3 regions of the Nesiotobacter zosterae genome follow, and region 2 is predicted to be linked to each of the others. Evidence: predicted binding sites of a transcription regulator. Region 2 holds the regulator's gene; each other region holds the start of a gene.
The links. Region 2 encodes LexA, which represses DNA repair genes until DNA is damaged. Its sites were predicted from a motif close to TGTTCNNNNTGTGTTCNG; they were not measured.
Positions count from the first base shown of each region.

Region 1: the regulator LexA is predicted to act here: its motif matches at 2,437-2,454, upstream of recA (recombinase RecA).
Region 3: the regulator LexA is predicted to act here: its motif matches at 2,899-2,916, upstream of uvrA (excinuclease ABC subunit UvrA).

Region 1 covers NZ_JAWXVZ010000006.1:323,668-328,028, reverse strand. The annotation lists gene alaS (alanine--tRNA ligase) at 1-931, opposite strand, end outside; gene recA (recombinase RecA) at 1,315-2,382, opposite strand; gene Q3Y58_RS11405 (carbohydrate kinase family protein) at 2,645-3,565, shown strand; gene Q3Y58_RS11400 (pseudouridine-5'-phosphate glycosidase) at 3,599-4,361, shown strand, end outside.
Region 2 covers NZ_JAWXVZ010000002.1:267,874-272,234, reverse strand. The annotation lists gene trpC (indole-3-glycerol phosphate synthase TrpC) at 1-427, shown strand, start outside; gene moaC (cyclic pyranopterin monophosphate synthase MoaC) at 482-988, shown strand; gene Q3Y58_RS04170 (molybdopterin molybdotransferase MoeA) at 985-2,193, shown strand; gene lexA (transcriptional repressor LexA) at 2,357-3,106, shown strand; gene Q3Y58_RS04160 (ComEC/Rec2 family competence protein) at 3,089-4,361, opposite strand, start outside.
Region 3 covers NZ_JAWXVZ010000002.1:370,732-375,092, forward strand. The annotation lists gene uvrA (excinuclease ABC subunit UvrA) at 1-2,785, opposite strand, end outside; gene ssb (single-stranded DNA-binding protein) at 3,200-3,763, shown strand; tRNA gene Q3Y58_RS04625 (tRNA-Glu) at 3,917-3,991, opposite strand; gene gloA (lactoylglutathione lyase) at 4,210-4,361, opposite strand, start outside.

The DNA of each region.
Region 1 (4,361 bases), on a different contig from region 2:
GGCGCATGGCGCGGCGCATGATGCGGCGCAGAACATACCCGCGGCCTTCGTTTGAAGGCAACACACCATCCGCAATCAGGAATGCAGTGGAACGCAGGTGGTCAGCAATCACGCGGTGGCTGGCCTGACGCTCGCCCTCTGCCTGAACGCCGGTAAGGTTTTCAGAAGCGCCAATAAGCGCGCGGAACAGGTCGATGTCGTAGTTGTCGTGAACGCCTTGCAGAACAGCTGCAATACGCTCCAGACCCATGCCGGTGTCAATGGAGGGACGCGGCAGGTCGATGCGTTCTGAGGCCAGCTGTTCATACTGCATGAACACAAGGTTCCAGATCTCGATGAAACGATCGCCGTCTTCCTCAGGAGAACCTGGAGGGCCGCCCCAGATATGATCGCCATGATCATAGAAGATTTCGGAGCATGGGCCGCACGGACCGGTGTCACCCATGGCCCAGAAATTGTCTGAAGTGGCAATGCGGATGATCTTGTCCTCGGACAGACCGCCGATCTTCTTCCAAAGATCGAATGCCTCCTGATCTTCAGAGTAGACCGTAACCAGAAGGCGATCCTTCGGCAGGCCAAAATCCTTGGTGATCAATGTCCACGCATGCTCAATGGCCTGTTCCTTGAAGTAGTCCCCAAAGGAGAAGTTGCCGAGCATTTCAAAGAAGGTGTGATGGCGTGCGGTGTAGCCAACGTTGTCCAGATCATTATGCTTGCCGCCGGCGCGAACGCACTTCTGTGAGGACGTAGCGCGCACGTAGTCGCGCTTTTCAAGCCCCGTGAAAACGTTCTTGAACGGAACCATACCCGCATTCACAAACATGAGAGTTGGGTCGTTGCGCGGAACAAGCGGGCTCGACTGCACAACCTCATGGCCATTCTTTTTGAAGTAGTCGAGGAAAGCCGACCGAATTTCGTTCACACCACTCATGAATTAGATGTCCGTCTCTTCTCACAGCTGCGGAACCAAAACGCAGGCCCGCCCTTGAATTGCATTAGTAGGAGCCGCAGTTGCTGCAACAACTGCTTATGGCTTTGTTGCGGTTTTATCTACACACGGCGCAACTGTCCATGCAATAAGCCCTTTGCATCCGGTTCTCCCGCCAAGAAACAGCCGAAATTAAGCGGTTTTAGCAAGGCACCTGCCGCACCTGCACCGTTTGTCTAAGGGCTATTGCTGCATTTTGCCCGGACCGCCAGAAAGCCGCCGGGGATTCGCGAAAGCCACGACTTCAAAACAACAAAGCCGGCGACCTGCGGGCCACCGGCTTTGGGTAATACATGCATGAGTGGCGAAAAGCGCCGTTGGCAGACTTACTCGTCGTCGCCCTTGCCCATATCAGGATCGTCAATCGCTTCGGCAATAAGGCCGGCATTCTGACGGACCGCCAACTCGATCTCCTGAGCAACCTCAGGATTCTCCTTGAGGAAGGTCTTGGAGTTCTCTCGGCCCTGCCCCAGACGCTGGCTGTTGTAGGAGAACCATGCGCCGGACTTTTCGACGATGCCGCCCTTCACACCAAGGTCGAGAAGCTCACCGGTCTTGGAGATGCCCTCGCCATAAATGATGTCGAACTCAACCTGCTTGAATGGAGGGGCAAGCTTGTTCTTCACCACCTTTACGCGGGTCTGGTTGCCAACGATCTCATCGCGGTCCTTGATGGCGCCAATGCGACGAATATCCAAACGCACGGAGGCGTAGAACTTGAGCGCGTTACCGCCCGTCGTGGTTTCCGGGGAACCGAACATCACACCGATCTTCATGCGGATCTGGTTGATGAAGATCACCATGCAGTTGGAGCGGGAGATCGAGGCCGTCAGCTTGCGCAGCGCCTGACTCATCAAACGCGCCTGAAGGCCCGGCAGGCTGTCACCCATCTCGCCTTCAAGTTCCGCCTTCGGTGTCAACGCTGCAACGGAGTCGATCACAAGCACGTCGATCGCCCCGGAGCGCACCAAAGTATCTGCAATTTCAAGCGCTTGCTCGCCTGCATCTGGCTGAGAGATGAGAAGATCATCAATGTTTACGCCCAGCTTGCGGGCATAGATCGGGTCCAGCGCGTGCTCGGCATCCACGAAGGCGCAAATGCCGCCCTGCTTCTGGGCCTCGGCAACAGTGTGCAACGCAAGAGTGGTCTTACCTGAAGATTCCGGTCCGTAAACTTCAACAATACGGCCCTTGGGAAGGCCGCCAATGCCCAGTGCAATATCCAGGCTAAGGGAACCGGTAGAGACGGTCTGCACCTCAACTGCCTGGCCCTGCCCCATGCGCATAATGGAACCTTTACCGAAGGCCCGCTCAATTTGTGACAGCGCTGCATCGAGCGCCTTATTCTTATCCATCTGTGTGCCCTCGACAAGGCGGAGTGAAGTTTGTGACATGCGTACCCGTTCCTTATTTCATGACGGACCGACAGATTCAAAAGGTATGATTGGTGTACTCATTTTGTTCTCATTACGCAAGTCCTCATAACCCGCTGATCTCCAATGGAATATCAGGGATCCGTTCTTCAAGTGTTCTTCTTTGGATAACGCTGAGCAGGCAAAAAAGAAGCCTTTGGACATAGGAATCACACCAGTTGTCACGGCCTCTGGACACTGTTACGACCTTGATAATCAACATAATACGATGGTCACTAATACCATGTCCCAACCGACGAAGCTCGCAGTGATCGGCGCCATTCATGTGGACCGTATTGCTCATGCCGGACGCCCGATTCTCCCGGACACGTCCACTCCCGGAGAAATCTCTGGAAAACCCGGCGGAGTTGCTGCGAACATCGCACGCGCTCTCGCCCGGCTTGACTGCAACCCCGCTCTGATCGGCTGTGTGGGCAATGACCCCGACGGCCTGTGGGTGCGCAAACACCTGTCCGCCACCGGCATTGACGTGAGCACTGTAAAGGTGCTGGACGGCCAGCGCACAGGGTCCTACCTCGCGCTGCACCAGCCGGATGGAAGCCTTCATGCCGCCATTTCCGACAGCGAGATCACGCAGCTGATCCCAAAGCCGGTCGCGGGAAGCCTGACCCCAGCCCTTGAACAGGCAGGCATCTGGCTGGCCGAGACCAACATGGAAACCGAAATGCTGGAGGCAATTGCCGCCGCTAAGGGCGACCGCATTCTGGCGGTCGATACGGTCTCCAGTGCCAAGGCAACCCGGCTTCTGCCCATCCTCGACAAGCTCGACATCCTGTTCACCAACAGGCTTGAGGCGTCGTCCCTTCTGGGCATGGACGCGGATGCTCCGGCCGTGGACATGGCGCAAGCCCTGACGGCCAAAGGGTGCAAGACCATTGCCATTACAGATGGCAGCCGCCCGCTGATCTTGTCCGTGGACGGCAAGGAACGCGTGATTACTCCCCTCCCAGCAGAGCCCAAAGACGTGACTGGAGCCGGTGATGCCTTCATCGCGGGTTTCTTGAGCGCCTACAGTCAGGGCCTTGCTGCCGAACAAGCGGCCTACAGTGGTCTGGCTGCTTCCGCCATCACAGTCGAAGCCACAGGGGCCGCGCCGGACAGCCTGAGCCTCTCAGCCATCGCACAACGTCTTCAAAGTCACTGAGCCGAACAGCTCCTATAAAAAGGTAATGAGGAAATGACCAAGAACACAAAGATCCAGATTCATCACAGCGATGAAGTGGCACAGGCGCTGGCTGAGGGAAAGCCGGTTGTTGCTCTGGAATCAACGATCATCACGCACGGCATGCCTTACCCGCAAAACATTGAAACAGCACGCGAAGTTGAAGCGATCATCCGCGAAAACGGCGCTGTTCCAGCCACCATCGCGGTCCTCAAGGGCGAGCTGCATGTTGGTCTTTCCGACGAGAAGCTGGAAGAGCTGGCAAACGCAAAGGATGTGATGAAAGCTTCCCGCGCTGACCTGTGCACCGGCATTGCCATGGGCCGCAACGCTTCCACCACCGTTGCAGCAACCATGATGGCCGCCCACGCAGCGGGCATTCGCGTGTTCGCAACCGGCGGCGTTGGCGGCGTTCACTTCGGCGCGGAAACAAACTTCGACATCTCCGCAGACCTTGAAGAACTGGCACGCACGCCTGTACTGGTGGTCTCAGCCTTTGCAAAGGCTCTGCTCGACCTGCCAAAGACCCTTGAAGTGCTGGAAACCAAAGGCGTGGCCGTGATCGGTTACGGCTGTGACAAGATGCCAGCATTCTGGTCCTCCACCAGCGATCTGGACACCCCTTACCGCCTCGACACCCCGGAAGACATCGCCAAGGTTCTTCTTACCCGCGAAGCGTTCGGCACCCACGGTGGTGAACTGGTCGCCAACCCTGTTCCGGTTGAAGACGAGATCCCAGCTGAAGAGATCAACAAGTTCATCAAGCTGGCTCTGGCAG
Region 2 (4,361 bases):
CTTCCTCTATGACACCTATCAGGTGCACGAGGCACGGGCATGGGGTGCAGACTGTATCCTGATCATCATGGCCGCTATTGATGATCGTCTTGCCAAGGATCTGGAAGAGACTGCCTTCGACCTCGGCATGGATGTGCTCATCGAGGTTCACAACGAAGAGGAAATGGAACGGGCCCTTGAGCTCAATTCCCGTCTCGTTGGCGTCAATAACCGCAACCTCAAGACCTTCGAGACTGCGCTTGAGACAAGCGAACGTTTGTCCTCCATGGTTCCGGAGGATCGCCTGCTTGTCGGCGAATCTGGCCTGTTCACCCCGGAAGACCTTTCGCGCATGAAACGCAGCGGTATTACCACCTTCCTGATCGGGGAGAGCCTGATGCGTCAAGAAAATGTGACTGCAGCAACGCGTTCTCTCTTGCGCACCTAAGCACAATTACGTTGGAATACCCCTCCTGATTCACCAATGGCTTGAGGGGTATTCATGCCTGAGAAATCCACCACCCTTACTCATCTGAATTCTTCGGGCGAAGCACACATGGTGGACGTCTCCGGAAAGGCCGAGACCTCTCGCACCGCGCGGGCACGGGGGTCTGTGCGCATGAAGCTTGAGACGCTGGAGATGATCCTTTCCGGCAACGCCAAAAAGGGCGATGTGTTGGCCACAGCTCGCATTGCAGGCATCATGGCTGCAAAGCGCACACACGAGCTTATTCCCCTCTGCCACCCCTTGGGCCTGACCAAGATCACCGTAGACATTTCTGAAAACCGCGACCTGCCCGGGCTGGATGTTGAAGTTCTAACCAAGGTCACCGGCCAGACCGGCGTGGAGATGGAAGCTCTCACCGCTGCCTCAATCACCTGCCTCACCATCTATGACATGGCCAAGGCCGCCGATAAGGCCATGGAAATCACAGATATTCGCCTCATCGAAAAAACGGGCGGCAAGTCGGGCGATTACCTGGCAGCAGAGGAGAAAAGCGCATCATGAGCCTCATCGCTGTCGAAGAAGCCCTCGCCCGCCTTTTGCAAGGTATCGACCCCGTTGCGGTTGAAAGCGTTGCCCTTGCAAGCGCAGGGGAACGCATTCTGGCCGAAGACGTGCATGCAACCCGCACCCAGCCGCCATTTTCCGCTTCCGCTATGGATGGGTATGCGGTTGTCAGCAGCGACACAATGAGCCCCGACAAGCCCCTGACTGTGATTGGCGAAGTCGCCGCTGGTTCCTCCTACCAAGGCACCTTGCAGCCGGGCCAAGCATTGCGCATCTTCACCGGTGCGCCGGTGCCTGACGGTGCCACCGCCATTCTCATTCAGGAAAACGCGCGCCGTGAAGGCGATCAGCTGTTTGCCCTGGAACCAACAAGAGAAGGCCAGTTCATTCGCCCAGCAGGCCTTGATTTCAAGCAGGGCGACGCGCTCCTCACCGCCGGAACCAAGCTGGATTTCCGCGCCCTGTCATTAGCCGGAGCCATGAACCACGCCGCCCTTCCCGTCCGCAGCCGCCCACTGGTTGCCATTCTTGCAAACGGCGATGAACTGGTCGAACCTGGCGAGACACCCGGCCCAAACCAGATCATTGCCTCAAACCAAGTGGGCATAGCAGAACTGGTGCGACGATGCGGCGGGCAGCCGCTCATGCTTGGCATTGCCCCGGATGACAGCGCCGACATAGGCAGCCGGGTCGCTCGCGCCATCAAGGAAAAGGCAGATGTGCTGGTCACCCTTGGCGGCGCGTCCGTTGGCGACCATGACCTCATTCAGAGCACTCTTGGGTCAGCGGGTATGGATCTTCAGTTCTGGCGCATTGCCATGCGTCCGGGCAAGCCACTGATGGCCGGCAGCATTGGCCCAATGAGGGTGCTCGGCCTTCCGGGAAACCCAGTTTCCAGCCTTGTGTGCGGCCTCCTGTTCCTGAAGCCGCTCATTGAGGCGCTACTGGCTCAAACCGCCCCAGCTCACAAGGCCGAACAGACACTGCCCCTCGGCGCACCTCTCAAGCCCAATGACATGCGACAGGACTATCTGCGCGCAAGGATCGAGGTCGACAATCAGGGCAACAAGAAGCTGGTGGCCTATGAGCGGCAGGATTCGTTCATGCTCTCTCTTCTTAGCGCATCCGACGCACTCATCGTGCGTCCACCCCATGCACCTGCTGCGGAGATTGGTGAGCAGGTACCTTACTTGCTGTTTTGAGGAATCATGGTTCTTTACGCCTAAATCAGGCCCAAAACCTATTGTTTTTGGGGGTAATAATCCGTCTTTAACGGTTGCAGAACACAATAGGAACAGGTAGTGTAGTGTTCGCGTTTTGTACCGAATTCACACTTATCTGGGCACCACGACGGGGAAGCTGCCAATGCTGACGAAAAAGCAACATGAACTGCTCATGTTCATCCATACGCGATTGCAGGAAGCAGGCGTTCCCCCTTCTTTTGACGAGATGAAGGACGCGCTGGAGCTTCGCTCAAAATCGGGCATCCATCGCCTCATCACCGCACTGGAGGAGCGTGGGTTCATTCGCCGGCTGCCCAACAGGGCGCGAGCGCTTGAAGTGATCAAACTGCCTGAGACCAGCGGCTATGCCTTAGGCGCGCAGCCCCGCTCCAAGGGCTTTGCCCCCGAGGTGATTGAAGGGTCTCTTGGCAAGAACACTGAGGAGAAGGCTCCACAAGCCGCCACACCAGTTCCTGCCGTTTCTTCCCCATCTGCTGCAACTGCGGGCGCCATGGTAGATGTGCCGGTTATGGGCCGCATTGCCGCTGGTGTACCAATTGAAGCGATTCAGACCCACAGTCATACCATCACCATGCCCGCAGACATGCTCGGCCGGGGTGATCACTATGCCCTTGAAGTGCGCGGTGATTCCATGATTGAGGTCGGGATTCTGGACGGTGACACCGTACTCATCAAACGCGGCGATACGGCCGAAACCGGCGATATCGTTGTCGCGCTTGTTGACGATGAAGAAGCCACGTTGAAGCGTCTGCGTAAAAAGGGCGGCACGATTGCACTGGAAGCTGCAAACCCTGCCTATGAGACCCGCATTTTCGGCCCCGACCGTGTGCGCATTCAGGGCAAGCTTGTCTCCCTATTCCGCAGCTACTAAGCCGCGCGCCCAGTTTTCAACGGCGGGCTGGAAGGCCCGTCGGTACGTTCCATAGGCCGCAACAACCCGCGCAATTTTCAAGCCATCTGGAGTGGGTTTCAGCCATATCGCATGGCTTCCTCGCTCAGTCAGCTGAGCTACATCCAGAACCAGCGGGGCGCGGCAATCCTCAGGAGCCTGCAATTGCGTCACCACCACATCTGCAAGGGCACAGTCTCTGGATAGCCCAGAAAGCTCCTTGGTCACTGCAATACGTATGAACTGGCCCTTGCCTGCGCCTTGATCAGGTGGCTTTTCAAGCCCGGCAATATAAACGCACCCAACTGCATCACAGGTACGGTCATCCCGTAGCGCCCGGTGATCTGAAAAGCTCCGTTTTTCGACCCCGAAGGCCTGCAGGAAGGAAGACGCAACAAATCCTTCCCGAGTTGCAGATACCCTAGGTTCTCCATTTACATTGAAGAATGCAATGGTTCGGCCATTGTCCGAGATCAAGAGATGTGGTGGTTCATAGGCGGCAAAAGCGACCGCTGACAAGCTGAGCGGCAGCAAAAAAAGCAGCTTGAACCTTCCCGGCAGCAGAGCAAACACAAGCACGGAACCCACCATCAAAAACGTGCCCAGCCAGCTCACCAAGCCGATAACGCCCATGTCGCCGGAAAGTTCGTGGACCCAATGGGCCACCTGCAAGATGAGATTGAGGCTCATCCCCATGCCCCAGAAAAACGGCGCTTCCGCACCAAGTGGCATAAACATCAAGCCCAAGATACCAAGAGGCATGGCAACGAAGCTGAAGACCGGCATGGCCAGCAAGTTGGCCACAAGCCCATAGGGCGCAATTTTCTGGAAATGGAATGCCGCGATTGGCCCGATGGCGAACTCGGCAATCAGTGAGGTCGCCCCGCAGGCCAGAAGCCACAGAACAGGCCCCCGTACCAAGGCACCCATTCGGGATTGGCGCTTGCCGCGCCGTTGGTTGCGCCCAACCTCTCGCCAAGCGCCATAGACGGCGATCAGCGCAGCAACTGCAGCAAAAGACATCTGAAAGCCCGGCTGCAACAGGTTTCCAGGTGCAATCATCAAGACAATCAGCGCAGCAAATCCGAGCGTTCTTAGGCTCAGCCCTCTCCGCCCCAGCAAGCTGGCCACAATCACGATGAGAACCATGATGTAGGCCCGCTGAGTGGCCACTGAAGCTCCGGAGAGGACAAGATAAAAACTGGCAAACCCCAATGCGCCAAACGCCGCAATGTGT
Region 3 (4,361 bases), 100 kb from region 2:
GGTCGACCACCCAGTCGGCAGTTTTGATGACCTCCAGATTGTGCTCGATCACAAGGACAGTATTGCCTTGCTCAACAAGCTCGTGAAGCACTTCGAGAAGCTTTGCTACGTCATGAAAGTGCAATCCGGTTGTCGGTTCATCCAGAATGTACAGCGTGCGGCCTGTTGAGCGTTTAGAGAGTTCCTTGGCCAGCTTGACACGCTGAGCTTCACCACCGGAGAGGGTGGTCGCTTGCTGGCCAACCTTGATGTAGCCCAGCCCCACACGGGCCAGAGTTTCCATCTTGTCTCGAATAGCCGGTACCGCACTAAAGAACTCTGCTGCTTCTTCCACGGTCATGTCCAAGACATCGGCAATAGACTTGCCTTTGAACTGCACTTCAAGGGTCTCGCGATTGTACCGTTTGCCCTTGCAAACGTCACAGGTCACATAAACGTCTGGCAAGAAGTGCATCTCGATCTTGATGACACCGTCGCCTTGACAGGCCTCGCAGCGGCCGCCCTTCACGTTAAAGGAAAACCGACCCGGGGCGTATCCTCGGGTTTTTGCTTCCGGCATCCCTGCAAACCACTCACGGATCGGCGTAAACGCCCCCGTGTAGGTGGCGGGGTTGGAGCGCGGGGTGCGACCGATTGGGGACTGATCGATGTCGATAACCTTATCGAGGTGCTCAAAACCTTCAATACGGTCATGAGGAGCGGGATTTTCGCGCGAACCGTTCAGATGTCTCGCTGCAGCCTTGTAGACAGTGTCGATGAGGAACGTTGACTTTCCGCCACCTGATACCCCCGTAACGCAGGTAAAGGTGCCAAGTGGCAGTGTCGCGTCAACGTTCTTCAAGTTATTGCCGCGGGCTCCGAACACCTTCAAGGAACGTTTCTTGTTCACCTTGCGCGGTTTCGCGGGCATTGGAATTTCCATGGCACCGCTCAGGTACTGTCCAGTCAACGATGCGGGATCGGACATGATGTGCTGTGGTGAGCCTTGAGAGACAACCTGGCCGCCATGAATCCCTGCGCCCGGCCCAACGTCAACAACATGGTCTGCGGTCAGTACGGCGTCTTCGTCGTGTTCGACCACGACCACCGTATTGCCAAGGTCCCGAAGGTGCTTCAACGTTTCCAGCAATCGGGCGTTATCGCGCTGGTGGAGACCGATAGACGGTTCATCCAACACATAGAGAACGCCCGTCAGGCCAGAGCCGATCTGTGATGCCAGACGGATGCGCTGACTTTCACCACCGGAAAGGGTGCCTGAAGATCGGGACATGGACAGGTATTCCAGGCCCACATCATTAAGGAACTTCAGGCGCTCGCGAATCTCCTTCAAGATACGATAGGCAATCTCGTTCTGTTTCGTGCTGAGCCTTTGATCGATTTCATCAAACCAATGGTAGGCCTGCCTGATTGAGAGCTGAGTGATTTCGCCAATGTGTTTGCCGTCGATCTTGACCGCAAGGGCTTCTGGTTTCAGGCGATAGCCGCCGCAGGCGTCGCAGGCATGGTCAGATTGGAAGCGCGAAAGTTCTTCGCGGACCCACTGGGAATCCGTCTCACGCCAACGGCGCTCGATGTTGCCAATCACGCCTTCAAACGGCTTGGCAGTCTTGTACGAGCGCGTGCCGTCGTCGTAAACGAACTCAATCTTTTCTTTGCCCGTTCCATGGAGAACCTTGGCGCGGAAGTCTTCTGGCAGTTTGGACCAGCCGGTTGTCATGGACTGACCATAGTGCCGGCACAGTGCTTCCAGCGTCTGGGTGTAGTATGGAGAGGTGGACCCCGTCTTGGCCCAAGGCAGAACCGCGCCACCGCGCAGGCTCAGGTTGGGGTCCGGAACAACAAGATCGGCTTCGAATGCAAGCTGAGTTCCAAGGCCATCGCACTTTGGACAAGCCCCAAAGGGGTTGTTGAACGAAAAAAGACGTGGTTCGATTTCGGCAATGGTGAAACCGGAGACCGGGCAGGCGAACTTTTCTGAGAAGACAAGTTGTTTTGGGTCGCCTTTCTCATCGGTCTGATCCGCGAACTCGGCTGTTGCCAATCCTTCGGCAAGCTGCAAGGCAGTTTCCAGTGAGTCAGCCAAGCGTCCGGCGATATCCTCACGCACAACGATCCGGTCTACAACCACATCAATGTCGTGCTTGTATTTCTTGTCTAGGGCAGGGGCCTCGCTGATTTCATAGAAGGTGCCGTCGATCTTGACACGCTGAAAACCCTTCTTCATCAACTCCGCCAGTTCCTTGCGGTATTCACCCTTTCTGCCGCGCACGATGGGCGCCAGCAAGTAGAGGCGCGTGCCTTCCTCAAGGCCCATGATCCGATCAACCATTTGGCTGACGGTCTGACTTTCAATGGGAAGGCCGGTCGCGGGCGAGTAGGGAACACCAACACGGGCGAACAAGAGACGGAGATAGTCGTAGATCTCCGTCACTGTACCAACTGTTGAGCGTGGGTTCTTCGAGGTGGTTTTCTGCTCGATGGAGATGGCAGGCGATAGGCCATCAATTTGATCCACATCGGGCTTTTGCATCATCTCAAGAAACTGGCGCGCGTAGGCGCTCAGGCTCTCCACGTAGCGGCGCTGGCCTTCGGCATAGATGGTGTCGAAGGCGAGGGAAGATTTGCCCGACCCGGACAAGCCCGTCATCACAATCAGACTGTCGCGTGGAAGGTCCAGATCCACATTCTTCAGATTGTGCTCACGGGCTCCTCGAACGGAGATCATCTTCGCTTCGCCGTGGGCGGCCTTGGAAAGGGCCGTATCTTGCGATGGTTTCGTAGTCATTTGCCCTTCCCGGGTATGGCGGCCTGCGTGGTTTGGTGGTTCATGCAGATAGCAATCTGTGTCTGTTTTTGTCGAGGGGCAGGCTAGAGGGATGCGTTGGTGAAAAATTTAACTGGAACATATACGGAACACACTACAGCATTCAAGGGATTTCTTGGAGGCTTTATAATTGACCGCCACCAAAGAAAAGGGTGTTGCCGCGCCGCGTCAATCCCGGCTATATTTAGAACAATGTGTGAACAACCTCCGGTCCCTGCGCGCTCCAACAGGTGTTCAGCCTCCCCTCGTGTGGACAAGACAGGCTATGAAGAGCTCGCCGTTTGCTACCTTGGTTCGGAATAGATAGGTTGCGCAAAAGATTTTTGAATATGGCGATGGCGCATTTGCGCTCGCCAAGACTTGCAGGAGTTTTAAATGGCGGGAAGCGTCAACAAGGTCATTCTCGTAGGTAATCTGGGAGCTGATCCAGAAGTGCGCCGCATGCAGGATGGTCGCCCAGTGGTGAACCTACGCATTGCCACCTCTGAAAGCTGGCGCGACCGTGGCACCGGTGAACGCCGTGAGCGCACGGAATGGCACCGGGTTGTTGTCTTTAATGAAGGTCTTGCGAAAGTGGCTGAGCAGTACTTGCGCAAGGGCTCCAAGGTTTACATCGAAGGCCAAATTCAAACTCGCAAGTGGCAGGATCAGGGCGGTCAGGACCGCTATTCTACTGAGATCGTGCTGCAGGGCTTCAACTCCACGCTGACCATGTTGGACGGTCGCGGTGAAGGCGGCGGCCAAGGTGGTGGCTTTGGCGGCGGTCAAGGCGGCGACTTCGGTGGCGGTGGTGGAAGCGGCTATGGCGGTGACTTTGGCGGAGGCCAGGGTGGCAGTCAGGGCGGCGGCTTTGGCGGTGGAAACCAGGGTGGCGGCCAGCAAGGCGGCGGCGGCTTTGGCGGCCCCGGCGGCGGAATGGACGACGAGATTCCGTTCTAAGGGTTCGCACAACAGTACTTTTTAAGCCTTGCACCTTCGGGTGCAGGGCTTTTTTATTTCGTTCGCCAGAACACAGCACGAAGTGAAGAGCTGCGCGCTCGACGCCACGAAATTCATCTGATAAGCAAAAATCGGGAATTTGGAGGAGGAGAGTGGCACGCCCAAGGGGAATCGAACCCCTGTTTCCGCCGTGAAAGGGCGGCGTCCTAACCGCTAGACGATGGGCGCACTCTGTTCGAACCGTGGGTGTTAGGAGCACCCCGTTCGTTTGTGTGGGGCGGGTTATATTCAGATTACCGTTGGCTGGCAATAGTCAGTCCATCAAAAATCCACAGTTTGAAATAAAAAAAGATAACATATTGATATTGCTAGGGAAGGGGCGTTGATAATTCGCATAGAAAAAGCGCGACTGATCAGCCGCGCCCTCTCGTTCAGATCAGGATCTGTTACCAAGTGCCGGTGTTGGCCATGGATGCCCATGGTTCTTGAGGCTCAATGGGCCCACCCTTCTGGATCAACTCGATGGAGATGCCATCTGGTGACTTGATAAAGGCCATATAGCCGTCACGTGGCGGGCGGTTGATGGTTACACCTTTGC